2 regions of the Streptomyces sp. NPDC056452 genome follow, and region 1 is predicted to be linked to the other one. Evidence: riboswitches for the same ligand, from Rfam matches in the RefSeq annotation. Region 1 holds a riboswitch; the other holds the start of a gene.
What was found. A riboswitch is a leader RNA that binds a small molecule or an ion and turns the genes downstream of it on or off. The one in region 1 is predicted to bind cyclic di-AMP.
Positions count from the first base shown of each region.

Region 2: linked by a shared signal. The riboswitch ahead of ACFQ6X_RS13905 (transglycosylase family protein) and the one ahead of ACFQ6X_RS28625 (peptidoglycan DD-metalloendopeptidase family protein) in region 1 are both predicted to bind cyclic di-AMP.

Region 1 is NZ_JBHTRI010000034.1:81,944-89,721, forward strand. Features, by position in the region: gene ACFQ6X_RS28600 (STM4014 family protein) at 1-816, shown strand, start outside; gene ACFQ6X_RS28605 (STM4013/SEN3800 family hydrolase) at 836-1,648, shown strand; gene ACFQ6X_RS28610 (STM4012 family radical SAM protein) at 1,645-3,009, shown strand; gene ACFQ6X_RS28615 (STM4011 family radical SAM protein) at 3,015-3,944, shown strand; gene ACFQ6X_RS28620 (SGNH/GDSL hydrolase family protein) at 4,016-4,843, opposite strand; gene ACFQ6X_RS28625 (peptidoglycan DD-metalloendopeptidase family protein) at 5,010-5,948, opposite strand; cyclic di-AMP (ydaO/yuaA leader) riboswitch at 5,953-6,111, opposite strand; gene ACFQ6X_RS28630 (tyrosine-protein phosphatase) at 6,533-7,345, shown strand; gene ACFQ6X_RS28635 (DUF6126 family protein) at 7,355-7,528, opposite strand; gene ACFQ6X_RS28640 (helix-turn-helix domain-containing protein) at 7,598-7,778, opposite strand, start outside.
Region 2 is NZ_JBHTRI010000011.1:177,945-185,722, forward strand. Features, by position in the region: gene ACFQ6X_RS13890 (nucleoside triphosphate pyrophosphohydrolase) at 1-665, shown strand, start outside; gene ACFQ6X_RS13895 (cytochrome P450) at 662-1,969, shown strand; gene ACFQ6X_RS13900 (transglycosylase family protein) at 2,075-3,043, shown strand; cyclic di-AMP (ydaO/yuaA leader) riboswitch at 3,334-3,504, shown strand; gene ACFQ6X_RS13905 (transglycosylase family protein) at 3,505-4,194, shown strand; gene eno (phosphopyruvate hydratase) at 4,535-5,821, shown strand; gene ACFQ6X_RS13915 (septum formation initiator family protein) at 5,930-6,400, shown strand; gene ACFQ6X_RS13920 (DUF501 domain-containing protein) at 6,447-6,977, shown strand; gene ACFQ6X_RS13925 (exopolyphosphatase) at 7,133-7,778, shown strand, end outside.

The sequences.
Region 1 (7,778 bases):
GTGCTGGACGACCCCGAGGACATCGCGGTCATGTTCGACAAGCGCCTCTGCCATGGCGTGATGGAGGCTGCCGGGGTACCCGTGCCGGCTTCGCCGACGTCCGGGCCCACGGCACCTGCCGTGCGGGGCTGGGCGGATGTGCGTGACCTGATGGCCGGGCACCGTATGCCGCGCGTCTTCGTGAAGCCCGCGCACGGGTCCTCCGCCTCCGGGGTACTGGCCCTGGAGACGGCGGGGCGCGGCCGGGTGCGGGCGACGACCTCCGTCGAGCGGGACGGGGAGGGGCGGCTCTTCAACTCGCTGCGGGTGCGGCGCTGCACGACGGAGCGAGAGGTGGCGGCGATCGTCGACACGCTCGCGCCCGACGGGCTGCACATCGAGCGCTGGCTTCCCAAGGCGTCCTTGCGGGGGCGGGTGGCCGACCTCCGGGTCGTGGTCGTCGCGGGCCGGGCGACGCACGCCGTCGTACGGACCAGCCACTCCCCCATGACCAATCTGCATCTGGGCGGGGCACGCGGCGATCTCGACGAGGCGCGGGCCGCGGTCGAAGCGGCCGGCGCCGACTGGGGTGAGGCCCTCGCGGTGTGCGAGCGTGCCGCCGCCTGCTTCCCGGACACGCTCTGCGTGGGCGTCGATCTGCTGCCCGCCACCGGCTGGCGGCGCTTCGCCGTCGGGGAGGTCAACGCCTTCGGGGATCTCCTGCCACGCCTCACCGGGCTCCCGGGAAGCGGCGCCGAAGGCCTGGACACCTATGCGGCGCAGGTCGCCGCCGTACTGGACCGAGCAAGGAACGAACGTGCCGTCACTGCCCCCTGAACCCACGTCCGCCGTCGACATGAACGAGATCGTGGGCAGCCATGATCTGTTGCTCGTCACCCTGGACACCCTGAGGTACGACGTCGCCGAGGAGCTCGCCGCCGCCGGCCGCATCCCGAACCTGGTCCGGCATCTGCCCGGGGGCACCTGGGAGAAGAGGCACGCACCGGGCAGCTTCACCTACGCCTCCCACCAGGCGATCTTCGCCGGTTTCCTGCCGACGCCCGCCTCGCCGGGCCCGCACCCCCGGTTGTTCGCGGCGCGCTTCGCCGGCAGCGAGTCCACGGCGGACGGCACGTTCGTCCATGACACCCCCGACCTGCTCTCCGGTCTCGCCGCCGTGGGCTACCGCACGGTGTGCATCGGCGGAGTCGGCTTCTTCAACGGCCGTCCGCCCCTCGGCGCTGTGCTGCCCGGGATGTTCCGGGAGAGCCACTGGGAGCCGGAGTTCGGTGTCGCCTCACCCACCTCCTTCGAGGCCCAGGTGGCACGCGCCGAACAGGTCGTCGCCGAACTCCCCGAGGATCAGAGGCTGTTCCTCTTCGTCAATGTGTCGGCCCTGCACCAGCCGAACTGGTTCCACCTCCCCGGGGCCACCGCCGATGCCGGTGACTCCCGGGCGACCCATGCCGCGGCCCTGGAGTACGTGGACCGGCACATCGGGCGTCTCTTCGCCGCCGCGAGCAGCCGCCGCCGGTGCTTCGCGATCGTCTGCTCCGACCACGGCACGGCCTACGGTGACGACGGGTACACCGGTCACCGGCTCGGTCACGAAGCGGTCTGGACCGTGCCGTACGCCCACTTCTTCCTCGATCCGGGGGCATCTCGATGACCGTCACCACCAGCACCGGGCCCTACCGGAGCTACGTCTACGCCTATCCGCACAAGACGGCCTACCGCCCGCTCGCCGGTCACCCGGCCGGGCGGCCCCTGCTGAGCGAGCTGTGGGCGGCGGAGCCGAAGGACGCGCTCTCCCTCTATGTCCACATACCGTTCTGCGAGATCCGCTGCGGCTTCTGCAACCTGTTCACCCGGATCGGCGCCCCCGATGAGCTGACGACGCGCTACCTCGACGCACTGGACCGGCAGGCCACCGCGGTCCGGGACGCCCTGGGGGATCAGGAGCGGGTGCGTTTCGCCGCCGCCGCGTTCGGCGGTGGCACTCCCACCTTCCTCACGGCGGGCGAGCTGGAGCGGCTCTGCGACATCGCCGAGAGGCGGATGGGTGCCGACCTGCGGTCCGTACCGCTGGCGGTCGAGACCTCACCGGCGACGGCGACGGCGGACCGGCTGGGCGTCCTCGCCGACCGCGGGACCACCCGGATCAGCATCGGTGTGCAGAGCTTCGTCGACGCGGAGGCCCGCGCCGCGGTCCGCCCGCAGCACCGGTCCGAGGTGGAGGCCGCCCTCGGCCGGATCCGCGACGCCGGCGTCCCGGTCCTCAACATCGATCTCATCTACGGCATCGACGGACAGACCGAGGAGAGCTGGCGCACCTCACTGGACGCCGCCCTGGCCTGGCGTCCCGAGGAGCTCTACCTCTACCCGCTGTACGTGCGCGCCCTCACCGGCCTCGGACGGCAGGGAGCGGCGGCCGGGGCCGCGGACGGGCAGGACCCCGCCTGGGACGAGCAGCGGCTGCGCCTCTACCGCACGGGCCGCGACCACCTCCTGGCCCACGGCTACGAGCAGGTGTCGATGAGGATGTTCCGCCGCACGGGCGCGCACCGGGCGGGCCCGGACGACTACGCCTGCCAGACCGACGGCATGATCGGGCTCGGCTGCGGCGCCCGCTCGTACACCTCCTCGCTGCACTACTCCTTCGACTACGCGGTGGAGATGCGCGAGATCCGGGGCATCATCGACGGCTTCACGGCCACCGAGGACTTCTCGCGCGCCGAGGTCGGACGGTACGTCGACGGCGACGAGGCGCGCAGGCGCCACCTCCTGCAGTCGTTGCTCCAGGCCGAGGGCATGCGCCACGACGGATACCGCGAGCGTTTCGGCACCGACCCCTTCGGGGACTTCCCGGGCGAACTCGGGGCCTTCGAGGAGCGCGGCTGGCTGGACGGGTCCGCGGGCCCGGGCCTGCTGCGGCTCTCCCCCGAGGGCCTCGCCCACTCCGACGCACTGGGCCCGGAGCTGTTCTCCCCCGCCGTACGGGCCGCGATGGCCGCGTACGAAGTGAAATGAGCCCCGTGACGCCGACGCCTGCGGACCTGACGATCCTGTACCGGGGCCCGCTGGCGTCGTGCGACTACGACTGCCCCTACTGCCCGTTCGCCAAGCGACGGGACAGCGGGGAGCAACTGCGCGCCGACCGTGCGGCTCTGGAGCGGTTCACGGCGTGGGCCGCCGCGCAGACCGGCGAGCGGCTGTCGGTGCTCTTCACGCCGTGGGGCGAGGGGCTGGTCCGTTCCTGGTACCGGCACGCTCTCGTCGAGCTGTCCCGGCTCCCGCACATCGGCCGCGTCGCCATCCAGACCAATCTCGGCGGCCGCACCGGCTGGCTGGCCGACGCCGCGCGGGACAAGGTCGCCCTGTGGTGCACGTACCACCCGGGCCAGACTCCGTACGAGCGGTTCCTCGGCAGGTGCCGGGAGCTGACCGCCCTCGGGGTCCGCCACAGCGTCGGGGTCGTGGGGCTGGACGCCCACCTCGACGAGGCCCGACGGCTGCGTGAGGCGCTGCCCCCTGAGGTGTACCTCTGGGTCAACGCCGCCGAGGGACACACGTACACGGACGAGGAGGCGGACCGCTGGACGGCCCTGGACCCCCTGTTCCCGTACAGCCGGTATCCGCACCGCTCGGCCGGGCTGCCCTGCCGGACAGGTGAGTCGGTCGTCTCGGTGGACGGCGACGGCACGGTGCGCCGCTGCCATTTCGTCCGCGCCGAGCTCGGCAACCTCTACGACGGCAGCTTCCGGCGCTCGTTGGGTCCGCGTGGCTGTCCGCTCGATGTGTGCGACTGCCACATCGGCTATGTGCACCTGGAGACGCTGCCGTTGTACGACGTCTTCGCGGGCGGCGTGCTGGAGCGGATACCCGCCGGCCCCGTGCGGGTGCCTACCGCGGACGCGCTCAGTGGAGCGGTACCGAGGCGTTCCCTCCCCGTCATCACCCGCTGAGCGAACCGAGCGCGCTGAGCGCACTGATCACCGGCGTCGGACACGCGTGTGATCAGTGCGCTCGGAGGTGCTCAGAGCGGGAGCAGATCGGGGCGTTTGGCCTCGACGTGGTCACCGGAGGACTCACCGCGCAGGCGCCGGCCGATCCACGGGACGAGGTACTCGCGGGCCCAGGCCATGTCGTCGCGGCGCACTTCGAGTGCTCCGCGCTGTACCTGCGGGGGCCACACCTGGTCGGGGTCGGCCGGCACGTCGAGGCCGAGGACCTGGGCGGCGCGCAGCGCGACCCGGGTGTGTCCCTCCGCCGAGAGGTGCAGCCGGTCGTTGTCCCAGGCACGCCTGTCCTGCACGGACCGGAGCGACCACAGGTCCAGGACGGGGCAGTCGTAGCGGTCGGCGATGGACCGTACATGGGCGGTGTAGGTGGCGATCTTGCCCCGCAGGTGCCTGAGCACCGGAACGCCGCGGGTGTCGAAGCCGGTGGTGATCATGACGGTGCCGACCGAGCGGGTCAGGTCGGCGACCGCGCGCTCGAAGCGTTCGGCCACGTCGTCCGGGTCGGTGCCGGGCCGGATGATGTCGTTGCCGCCCGCGCAGAAACTCACCAGATCCGGTGCGAGCTCCTTGGCGCGGGGGACCTGCTCCTCGACTATCTGGTCGAGGAGGCGTCCGCGTACGGCGAGATTGGCGTACCGGAAGTTCCCGTGCGGGCCGTCCGCGGGGTCGGCCGCTGCATCGGGGAGAGGGAGCTGGTCCGCCAGAATGACCGCGAAACGGTCCGCCCAGCCGACGAGCGTCCCATCGGGGCCGGGGTCTCCGACGCCCTCGGTGAAGCTGTCGCCAATCGCTGCGTACGACCCGATGGTGCCTCGTCTTTTGTTTCTCGAATCGTCTGCCACAAGCGCATATCCTGCACCTTCGAATGTGACCTACGCGACCGTAATAAGGGGTTGACGGGTGGTGAGATAGACCACCCGGTCAGGTTTTGGTAAAGCCGGAATAAGCAGAGGGGCGGTGCGCCGCCGCGCACCGCCCCTCGTGAGCTCACCGAGCCGCCTGATGACGTCAGATGGAGACGCCGTGCGAGCGCAGGTAGGCGATCGGGTCGACGTCCGAGCCGTAGCTCGGGCCGGTGCGGACCTCGAAGTGGAGGTGCGGGCCGGTGGAGTTGCCGGTGGAACCGGAGAGGCCGATCTGCTGGCCGCCGGTGACGGTCTGGCCGGCCGAGACGCCGAGCGACGACAGGTGGGCGTACTGGGAGTACATGCCGTCGTCGTGCTTGATGACGACCTCGTTGCCGTACGCACCGCTCCAGCCCGCGGAGACCACGGTGCCCGGGCCGATGGACCGGACGCTGGTGCCGGAGGCGGCCTGGAAGTCGGAGCCGGTGTGGTAGCCGCTGGACCAGCTGGCACCGGCGACGCGGTACTGGGTGGAGACGCTGCCGTTGGCCACCGGGGTGGTGTAGCCGGAGCTGTTGCTCTCCGAAGCGCCGGTGGAGTCGGCGGTGTTGGTGGCCGTCGACGCCTTCTCGGCCGGAGCGGCGGCCTTGGGGGCCGACTCCGCCTTGGAGGGGGCGGCCTTCGGGGCGGCCTTGGAGGGGGCTGCCTCCGCGTGGGAGCCGGACGCCTTGACGCCGAGGGTCAGCTTCATGCCCGGGAAGATCAGGCTCGGGTTGCCGCCGACGACCTCACGGTTGTCCTTGTACAGCTTCTCCCAGCCGCCCTTGACCTTCTTGTCGGCTGCGATCTTCGCCAGGTAGTCGCCGGCGACCACGGAGTAGGTCTTGGGGGCGCCATGCTTCTTCGCCACGGAGGCGGCCGGCGCGTGGTGCGCCGCGCTGGCGGCCGCGGGCTTCGCGGCGGGTGCGGACTGCTCCGCGGCGAAGGCGCCGGTGGCGCCGATCAGCGGAAGGGCGAGGACGGCGCCGCCGGTCCCTGCGGCGAGGACGCCGCGGGAGATCGGGCTGGCCTTCGTACGACGGTGCTTACCCTTTGCGGGCATGGGGAATTCCTCTCCGGCGCCTGCGAGGTGAGCTGTCGGGTTCGGACTGGAGATGCCCGGCCGCGCTGAGCGCGTCTTGACCCCAAGCCGTTCCGGATCACTCCGGTCGGCGGCTTACCTGGTTCCCCCGCTCCTGCCACACGTGAGTCGGTGCGGATTCCGGGCGGCGGCAGGATTAGGCGTTCCGTCCGGATTGACGGTGACCGTAAGCGAGTCAGGACGCCGGGAACAAGCCACCGGTTGCGTACCGGAATGAGCGGTTCAATTCCGGTTCCGAATTCCGGTCACACTCCGTGGATTACGGATCTTGGCTTTCCGCGTGGCGTATGGATTACCTCCCGGCAGTTTCGCCACACACCGTCACGGATATGATCCCGCTCACCTGTCGCATCCCATCTCCCGTATAAGCGGGGCATGTTCTGCTAAATACACCAATACGGACATGTCATGGTCGCGGGCGGCCGGTCGACCGGCCGCGAAGGCACCGGAGGGCGAAACGATTGCCCGATGAATCCATGTCGTATCGTCGCGGGCGTGCCCCTGTCGGCGAGCGGCGCCGACGCCCAGACACTCCAGGAGTCCTTGTGACGCAGCAGCTGCCAGAGGTTCCGTCGACAGACGCCGAGCTGACCGGTGTCCGCAACTTCCGCGACGTGGGCGGCCTGCCGACCACGGACGGCGGCAGGGTGCGCTACGGGCGCCTCTACCGCAGCGGCCACCTCGCGCACGCCACCGAGACGGACACGGCATTCCTGGCCGGACTCGGCCTGCACACGGTCTTCGACTTCCGCAATGCCGCCGACCACAAGCTCGACGGCCTCGACGTGGAACTTCCCGGTGTCCGGAATGTCAGCATTCCGCTCTCGGACCCGGCCGACGGCGCCGAGTTCTGGCGACTGGTGCGCGACGGCAACATCCAGCAGCTGCGCTCGATCCTCGCCGACGGCAAGGGGACGGCCCGCATGATCGCGTCGTACCGGTCGATCATCACGGACCGCACCGCGGAGCACAGCAGGGTGCTGCACGCGCTGGCCGAGGACAGCGTGCCGGCTCTGATGCACTGCGCGGCGGGCAAGGACCGGGCCGGTCTGTCGATCGCGATCTCGCTGCTGGCGGTCGGCGTCGAGAAGGAGGCCGTCGAGGCCGACTACCTCAAGTCCAACGATGCGCACCGCCGCTACAAGGTGCGGCGCAGCGACACGTCGTCGGCGGGGATGTCGGACGAGGTGATGGAGCTCCTCAACCCGCTCTTCGGTGCGCACTCCGACTACCTCGCCGCCGCCTTCGCCGCGATCGAGGAGACCTGGGGCGGTACGGACCGCTACCTCGGCGAGGGGCTGAAGCTCGCGCCCGAGACCCGCGAGAGGCTGCGCGAGCGCCTCGTCGAGGAGGCGTAGCGCAGGCGGTCAGCCTTTGCCCGCCACGGTGAACAGGAGAAAGAGGAAGGCCGCGACGACGTGGCCGGCCACCAGGTAGGCGACGAGCCGGATGACCACACCGCGGGGCATCTTCCGCTCGTGCGTGTCCTTGTTCTCCCGCAGGCGCGGGGTGAGCGGGTCGTAGTGCTCCGAATCGGACATGGCAGTCCTCTCTTCCGGCCCTGGGGCCGAGGTAGCCGGTGTGCGGCAGGTGCGGTGGGGCGTGCGAGGTCAGCGAAGGCGCGTCCCACTGCCCAGGCACAGCTCCGCCGAGGGGCTCTGCAGCAGGGTGTGGACGAAGAGCAGCTCGGCACCACCGCGGTCGGGTGCCGCGATCCGGTGCGGGGTGAGCGAGTCGAAGTGCGCGCTGTCCCCCGGGTCGAGGTCGTGCACGGTCTCCCCCAAGCTCACC
Region 2 (7,778 bases), on a different contig from region 1:
AACTGCTGCCCGGCTCCTACGACCTGCCGGGCGCCCGGCTCCTCGACCTGGTCCAGGTCATGGACCGGATCCGGCGGGAATGCCCGTGGACCTCGCAGAAGACGCACAAGGGTCTCGCGAAGTACGCCATCGAGGAGGCGTACGAGCTGGTCGAGGCGATCGAGGACGGCGACCGCGAGGAGCTGCGCGAGGAGCTCGGGGACGTGCTGCTCCAGGTCGTCTTCCACGCCCGGATCGCGCAGGAGGACCCGGACGAGCCCTTCGCCATCGACGATGTCGCGGCCACCATCGTGGAGAAGCTGATCCACCGTCATCCGCATGTCTTCGGCGACGAGACCGCCGAGACCCCGGAGGACGTCCACGCGCACTGGCTGCGGACGAAGGCGATCGAGAAGCAGCGCGATTCGGTCACCGACGGGGTGCCGCTCGGCCAGCCCGGTCTGGCCCTGGCCGCCAAGCTGGGCAGCCGGGCCCGTACCGCCGGCCTCGATGTCGCGCTCCCGGCGGGCGACTCGGTCGGCTACCGGCTCCTCGCCCTCGCCGTACGCGCCGAGCAGGACGGCACCGATCCGGAGGCAGCCCTGCGGGCCGCCGCCCGTGCCTACCGGGACGCGATCCGGGCGGTGGAGGGGCACGGGGGCGTTCCGGATAACGTCGAGGAGTGAACGACAGCCCCGCCGACACCCCCGCGCCCGGCGAGACGCCGGACGAAGCGCCCGAACTCTTCACGTGGGAGTTCGCCACCGATCCGTACCCCGCCTACGCCTGGCTGCGCGAGCACAGCCCCGTGCACCGCACCGCGCTGCCCAGCGGCGTCGAGGCCTGGCTGGTGACCCGGTACGCGGATGCCAGGCAGGCCCTCGCCGACACCCGGCTCTCCAAGAACCCGGCGCACCACGCCGGGTCGGCGAACGCCAAGGGGAAGACGGGCATCCCGGGGGAGCGCAAGGCGGACCTGATGACGCACCTCCTGAACATCGACCCGCCGGACCACACCCGGCTGCGCCGGCTCGTCTCCAAGGCGTTCACTCCGCGCCGGGTCGCCGAGTTCGCGCCGCGCGTGCAGGAGCTGACGGACCGCCTCATCGACACGTTCATCGAGGAGGGGAAAGCGGACCTCATCCACGACTTCGCCTTCCCGCTCCCCATCTACGCGATCTGTGACCTGCTGGGGGTGCCTCCGGAGGACCAGGACGACTTCCGGGACTGGGCGGGCATGATGATCAGGCACGGCGGCGGCCCGCGCGGCGGGGTGGCCAGGTCGGTCAAGAAGATGCGCGGCTACCTCGCCGAACTCATCCACCGCAAAAGGGAGAATCCCGGCGACGACCTGATCTCGGGACTCATCCGGGCAAGTGACCACGGCGAGCACCTCACCGAGAACGAAGCCGCGGCGATGGCGTTCATCCTGCTGTTCGCGGGTTTCGAGACCACGGTCAACCTCATCGGCAACGGCACCTACGCCCTGCTGCGCAACCCGGAACAGCGCGAGCGCCTCCAGCGGTCGATCGAGGCCGGGGAGACGGAGCTGCTGGCCACGGGGATCGAGGAGTTGCTGCGGTACGACGGTCCGGTGGAGCTCGCCACCTGGCGGTACGCCACCGAACCCGTGACGCTGGGCGGACAGCGCATCGAGGCCGGGGACCCCGTTCTCGTGGTGCTGGCCGCCGCCGACCGGGACCCGGAGCGCTTCCACGATGCGGACACGCTGGATCTCGCGCGGAGTGACAATCAGCACCTCGGGTACGGGCACGGCATCCACTACTGCCTGGGTGCGCCGCTGGCCCGGCTGGAGGGCCAGGCGGCGTTGGCGACGCTGCTGCGACGCCTTCCCGACCTGCGGCTTGCTGCGGAACCTACCGATTTGCGGTGGCGGGGCGGGCTCATCATGCGCGGACTTCGCACTCTTCCCGTCGAGTTCGATCCCGGACAGCGCTCCGAAAAAAGTGACACTCTGTCAACTCTGTGACTTTCACGTGATCTCCGCTGCATCGACTTGTGACACACGTTCGAGTGCGGCTAGGTTCACCGTTCGACTCACCAGTCACACGTCAGTCACACGGAAGGCAATCCCATGGGCTCCGCGAACGGCAGACACCGTCGCCCTCGGCAGGCACCCGCCATCGTCGTCGCCGCAGGCGTCACAGGGTCGGCCATCGCCATCCCGCTGCTCGGCGCGACCGGCGCGCACGCAGCCGACGCCTCGACCTGGGACCGGGTCGCCGAGTGCGAGAGCGGTGGCATGTGGAGCGCCGACCTCGGCAACGGCTACTACGGCGGCCTGCAGCTCTCGCAGGACACCTGGTCGGCCTACGGCGGTACGGCGTTCGCGCCCCGTGCCGACCTGGCCAGCCGCTCGCAGCAGATATCCGTGGCGGAGAAGGTGCTCGACGACCAGGGGGTGACGGCGTGGGCCAGCTGCGCGGTGATCTCCGGGCTCGCGCTGGACAACACGCTCCCGGGTGTCGACCCGGGCAGTGAGCCGACCACCGAGCCGTCGGACACCGTGACCCCGTCCGACGACGCGTCGGCCACCCCCTCGTCCGATGCGTCGGACGACGCGAGCGGGAACCGGAACACGGACAACAAGGGCGGCGAAAGCGGCAAAGCCGACAAGTCGACCGGATCCGACACGGCCGCCCCTTCGACCTCTCCTTCGCCGGAGACGTCCGAGGCCTCTGACGGTTCGACGGAAGCGCCGGGCGGCAAGCACCGCGGCACGCCGGCCCCGGAGGCGAGCGCGGGTGCGGGCTCGACGGACGGGCGCGAGTCCGGCCGTCACGCTTCGCGCGGGGACGCCGACGCACGCAAGGGCGGCGACGGCACCTACACCGTCCGCGCGGGCGACAACCTCTGGGCGATCGCGGACGCGCAGGAGCTGCCCGGCGGCTGGACGGCGCTCTATGAGGCCAACAAGGACGAGCTGGGCTCCGACCCGGACCTGATCCTTCCCGGACAGAACCTCGACCTGGGTCTCGACCTGGGCGCCCAGGCGGACGAGAAGACCGCCGGAGCCGGTGCGGAAGCCGCCGCGGGCAACTGATCCAATTCGGGAAAACGCCCCATAATCGGGGGCAGTTCAGAGGCCTATGTCCACTTATGTCTAAGTGAGACATGGGTCTCTTTGCGTCAACTCACGCTGCCCGCCCGCCCGGTTCGCCGACGACGCCTCCGACCTGCGAAAACGATCCTTCGCCCGTTGCGGGTAAGGCCTGATTGTCCGTGATGTCCATCTTTGAATGTGGGGGTTGCCTATGTTTACGGTCGGAACCGCTCGCACCGCGGGCACCTTCGACCGTCACGCCGAATCCTGCCGTCGGCCGAAGGGATTCGACGCGTAAAGCGCCGTAGGCAGGAGCGGGGGACCCAGGTAAGTGCCGGACCCGGCCGTCGGAAGACGGGTGAGGACCGGCTGGGGGTGAAGTCGCTTGCCAGTGCGAGCGACCGGGCAACTCACAGGCCCGAACCCGACAGCTCACCTCGTAGGCGTCGGTGAGGAGAACCATGCTGCTTTCGAGCAAGGGCAAGCACCGTCGCCCGTCCAAGGCCGTCCGTATCGCCACCCTGGCCGGCGTCACCGGTGCCGCAGTCGCCGTTCCGCTGATGGGTGCGACCGGCGCCTCCGCCGCCTCCGTCGCCACGTGGGACGCCGTCGCGCAGTGCGAGTCCGGTGGCAACTGGTCCATCAACACCGGCAACGGCTACTACGGCGGCCTGCAGTTCTCCCAGTCCAGCTGGGCAGCCGCCGGCGGCACGCAGTTCGCCGCCCGCGCCGACCTGGCCTCCAAGGCTCAGCAGATCACCGCCGCCGAGAAGCTCCTCGACCTGCAGGGCCCGGGCGCCTGGGCCTGCGCCGGTGCCGGCGGCCTCACCAACGACGGTGTGGACCCGGGTGTCGACGCCTCCGCGACGGGCGCCGACAAGGCCGCCCAGCCGGAGCGCAAGGCCGAGCAGCCCACCACGCGCAGCGAGAAGCGCACCGCCCCCGAGGCCTCGAAGACCGTCACGACCCCGACCGGCGACAAGGTCAAGAAGGGTGACGGCGAGTACAAGGTGAAGGCCGGCGACACCCTGAGCACGATCGCCGACGCGAAGAAGGTCAAGGGCGGCTGGCAGAAGCTGTTCAAGCTCAACGACGACATCGTCGAGGACGCCGACCTGATCTTCCCGGGTCAGCAGCTCCACCTGAAGTAGTCCCGGGTCTCTCCTCCCCGAAGGCTTCGGGACCGCGTAAGGGTGTCCGGCGGCACCCCACGTGTTCCCTCCCGGCCCGGCGCACTCACCCCCGTGTGCGCCGGGCCGGGGTCGTGTCCGCGGTGCGCCGCACGGGCCCACCGCGTGCGTGATCGTTCAACTATTGTGGTTACTCGTCAGTAGATTTCTGGACCTTTGCCCGGAATGCAGGCCCTTGGGTCCTTTTTCGTCCCAGGGGACGGGCGGTCGGCCGACGCAGGGGGCCGAGCCGGTTAGGCTCGTGGCGCAAGGCCACAGTGACCCTGCACAACCAGCGTCATATCCCAGAAGGAGATGCCTCGTGCCGTCCATCGACGTCGTCGTAGCCAGGGAAATCCTCGACTCCCGGGGCAACCCCACGGTCGAGGTCGAGGTTGGCCTCGACGACGGCAGCACGGGACGTGCTGCTGTTCCGTCCGGCGCCTCCACCGGTGCGTTCGAGGCCATCGAGCTTCGCGACGGCGACCCCAACCGGTACCACGGCAAGGGTGTCGAGAAGGCCGTCCTCGCCGTCATCGAGCAGATCGGCCCGGAGCTCGTCGGTTACGACGCCACCGAGCAGCGCCTCATCGACCAGGCGATGTTCGACCTCGACGCCACCGAGAACAAGGGCTCCCTCGGCGCCAACGCCATCCTCGGCGTCTCGCTGGCCGTGGCCCACGCCGCGTCCGAGGCGTCCGACCTGCCGCTGTTCCGCTACCTCGGCGGCCCGAACGCGCACCTGCTGCCCGTTCCGATGATGAACATCCTGAACGGCGGCTCGCACGCCGACTCCAACGTGGACATCCAGGAGTTCATGATCGCGCCGATCGGCGCCGAGTCCTTCTCCGAGGCCCTTCGCTGGGGCGCGGAGATCTACCACACGCTGAAGAAGGTCCTGAAGACCAAGGGCCTGTCCACGGGTCTCGGTGACGAGGGCGGCTTCGCCCCGAACCTCGAGTCCAACCGCGCCGCCCTGGACCTGATCCTCGAAGCCGTCAAGGAAGCCGGCTACGTTCCGGGCCGCGACATCGCGCTCGCCCTCGACGTCGCCGCGTCCGAGTTCTACAAGGACGGCAAGTACGAGTTCGAGGGCAAGTCCCGCTCGGCCGCCGAGATGACCGAGTACTACGAGGAGCTCGTCTCCGCGTACCCGCTGGTCTCCATCGAGGACCCGCTGTACGAGGACGACTGGGCCGGCTGGAAGGTCATCACCGACAAGCTCGGCGGCAAGGTGCAGATCGTCGGTGACGACCTGTTCGTCACCAACCCCGAGCGCCTGGCCCGTGGCATCGAGGAGGGCTCGGCCAACGCCCTGCTCGTCAAGGTCAACCAGATCGGTTCGCTGACCGAGACCCTGGACGCCGTCGAGCTGGCCCAGCGCAACGGCTTCAAGTGCATGATGTCCCACCGCTCCGGTGAGACCGAGGACGTCACCATCGCCGACCTCGCCGTCGCCGTGAACTGCGGCCAGATCAAGACCGGCGCCCCGGCCCGCTCGGACCGTGTCGCCAAGTACAACCAGCTGCTGCGCATCGAGGAGATCCTCGACGACGCCGCGGTGTACGCGGGCCGTTCGGCGTTCCCGCGGTTCCGCTTCGAGGGCTGAGAGCCCGGCAGCAGGAGCTGAGCCCCCTTCGGGGCACCAGCCTCCGTCCGTCCCCGCACTCGGTCCCGTACCGTGTGCGGGGACGGACGTGCGTAATGGGGAGGCGAGATGGCCGGGAAGGACCGCGACCGGTTCTCCACCGCGACCAGGCTGCGGCTGCTCGGGGAGCAGACAGCGGCCCGCGTGTACCGGTCCCAGAACCGCCGCCAGGCCCGGCGCTCCCGGCTCACCGGCAGGGCCGCCTTCCTGGCCCTCATCGTCTGCTCCCTGGTCGTCGCCCTCGCGTACCCGATGCGGCAGTACATCTCCCAGCGCGACGAGATCGCCGATCAGGAGAGGCTCACGCAGGAGGCGCACCGGCGGACCGAGGAGCTGCGCGACGAGAAGGCGCGGCTCAAGGACGACGCGTACATCCGGCGACTGGCGCGCCAGCACCTCCACTACGTCATGCCCGGGGAGACCGGTTATACGGTGATCGACCCGGACGCGGCCGAGGTGCGCCGCGGCGACCCGGGTGCGACGGGCAGGCCCTGGCACTCGAACCTCTGGGACGGCGTCGACAGCGCCGACCGCGGCTGACTCCGTTCCCGTACACACAGACCGATCGATGACATTCAAGGCAGGCATGGACACGCCCCCTCCGCAGACCGAATCCACCGCGCCCACCGAGGCGGACATCGCCGCGTTCGAGCAGCAGCTCGGCCGGCCGCCGCGCGGGCTGCGCGCCATCGCGCACCGCTGCCCGTGCGGCAACCCGGACGTGGTCGAGACGCAGCCCCGTCTGGAGGACGGCACGCCGTTCCCGACGACGTTCTACCTGACCTGTCCGCGCGCGGCGTCCGCGATCGGCACGCTGGAGGCCAACGGGGTCATGAAGGAGATGACCGAGCGCCTCACGACGGACCCGGAGCTGGCCGCCGCGTACCGTGCCGCGCACGAGGACTACATCGCGCGCCGTGATGCCATCGAGGTCCTGGAGGGCTTCCCCAGCGCCGGCGGCATGCCGGACCGGGTGAAGTGCCTGCACGTGCTGGTCGGTCACTCGCTGGCGGCGGGGCCCGGGGTCAACCCGCTGGGCGACGAGGCCATCGCGATGCTGCCGCAGTGGTGGGCGAAGGGTCCGTGCGTGTCGCCGTGCGGCGACGAAGGGGCCTGACCTCCCGCATCCGCGGGGCCCGGCCCCGCACCCCGGTCCTCCAGCGCCCGGAGGGGCTCGGTCCTGCGGGCAGGTCCGGCAGGTCCGAGCCCCTCCCGCGAGGGAGGAGCGGGTCCGGGGGCCGAGCCCCCGTCACCACGACCACAGGAGCTCCCATGACCCGCGTTGCCGCCATCGACTGCGGTACCAACTCCATCCGCCTGCTCGTCGCAGACGCGGACCCGGCATCCGGCAGCTTCACCGAGCTCGACCGCCGGATGCAGATCGTGCGGCTCGGCCAGGGCGTCGACCGCACGGGGCGGCTGGCTCCGGAAGCACTGGAGCGCACCTTCGCCGCCTGCCGCGAGTACGCCGCGGTGATCAAGGAGCTCGGCGCGGAGAAGATCCGCTTCGTCGCCACCTCCGCCTCCCGCGACGCGGAGAACAGCGACGTGTTCGTCCAGGGCGTCCTGGACATCCTGGGTGTCGGGCCCGAGGTCATCAGCGGTGACCAGGAGGCGCAGCTCTCCTTCGACGGCGCCACCAAGGAGCTGACGGGCAGCGACCATCTGGAGAAGCCCTATCTCGTCGTGGACATCGGCGGCGGCTCCACCGAGTTCGTCGTCGGCGACGACGCCGTCCGCGCGGCCCGGTCCGTGGACATCGGCTGCGTCCGGATGACCGAGCGCCACCTCGTCGAGGACGGCGCGGTCGTCGACCCGCCCACGCCCGGCCGGGTCGCCGCGATCCGCTCGGACATCGACGCGGCCCTCGACCTGGCCGAGGAGACCGTGCCGCTCGCGGAGGCGGCCACACTCGTCG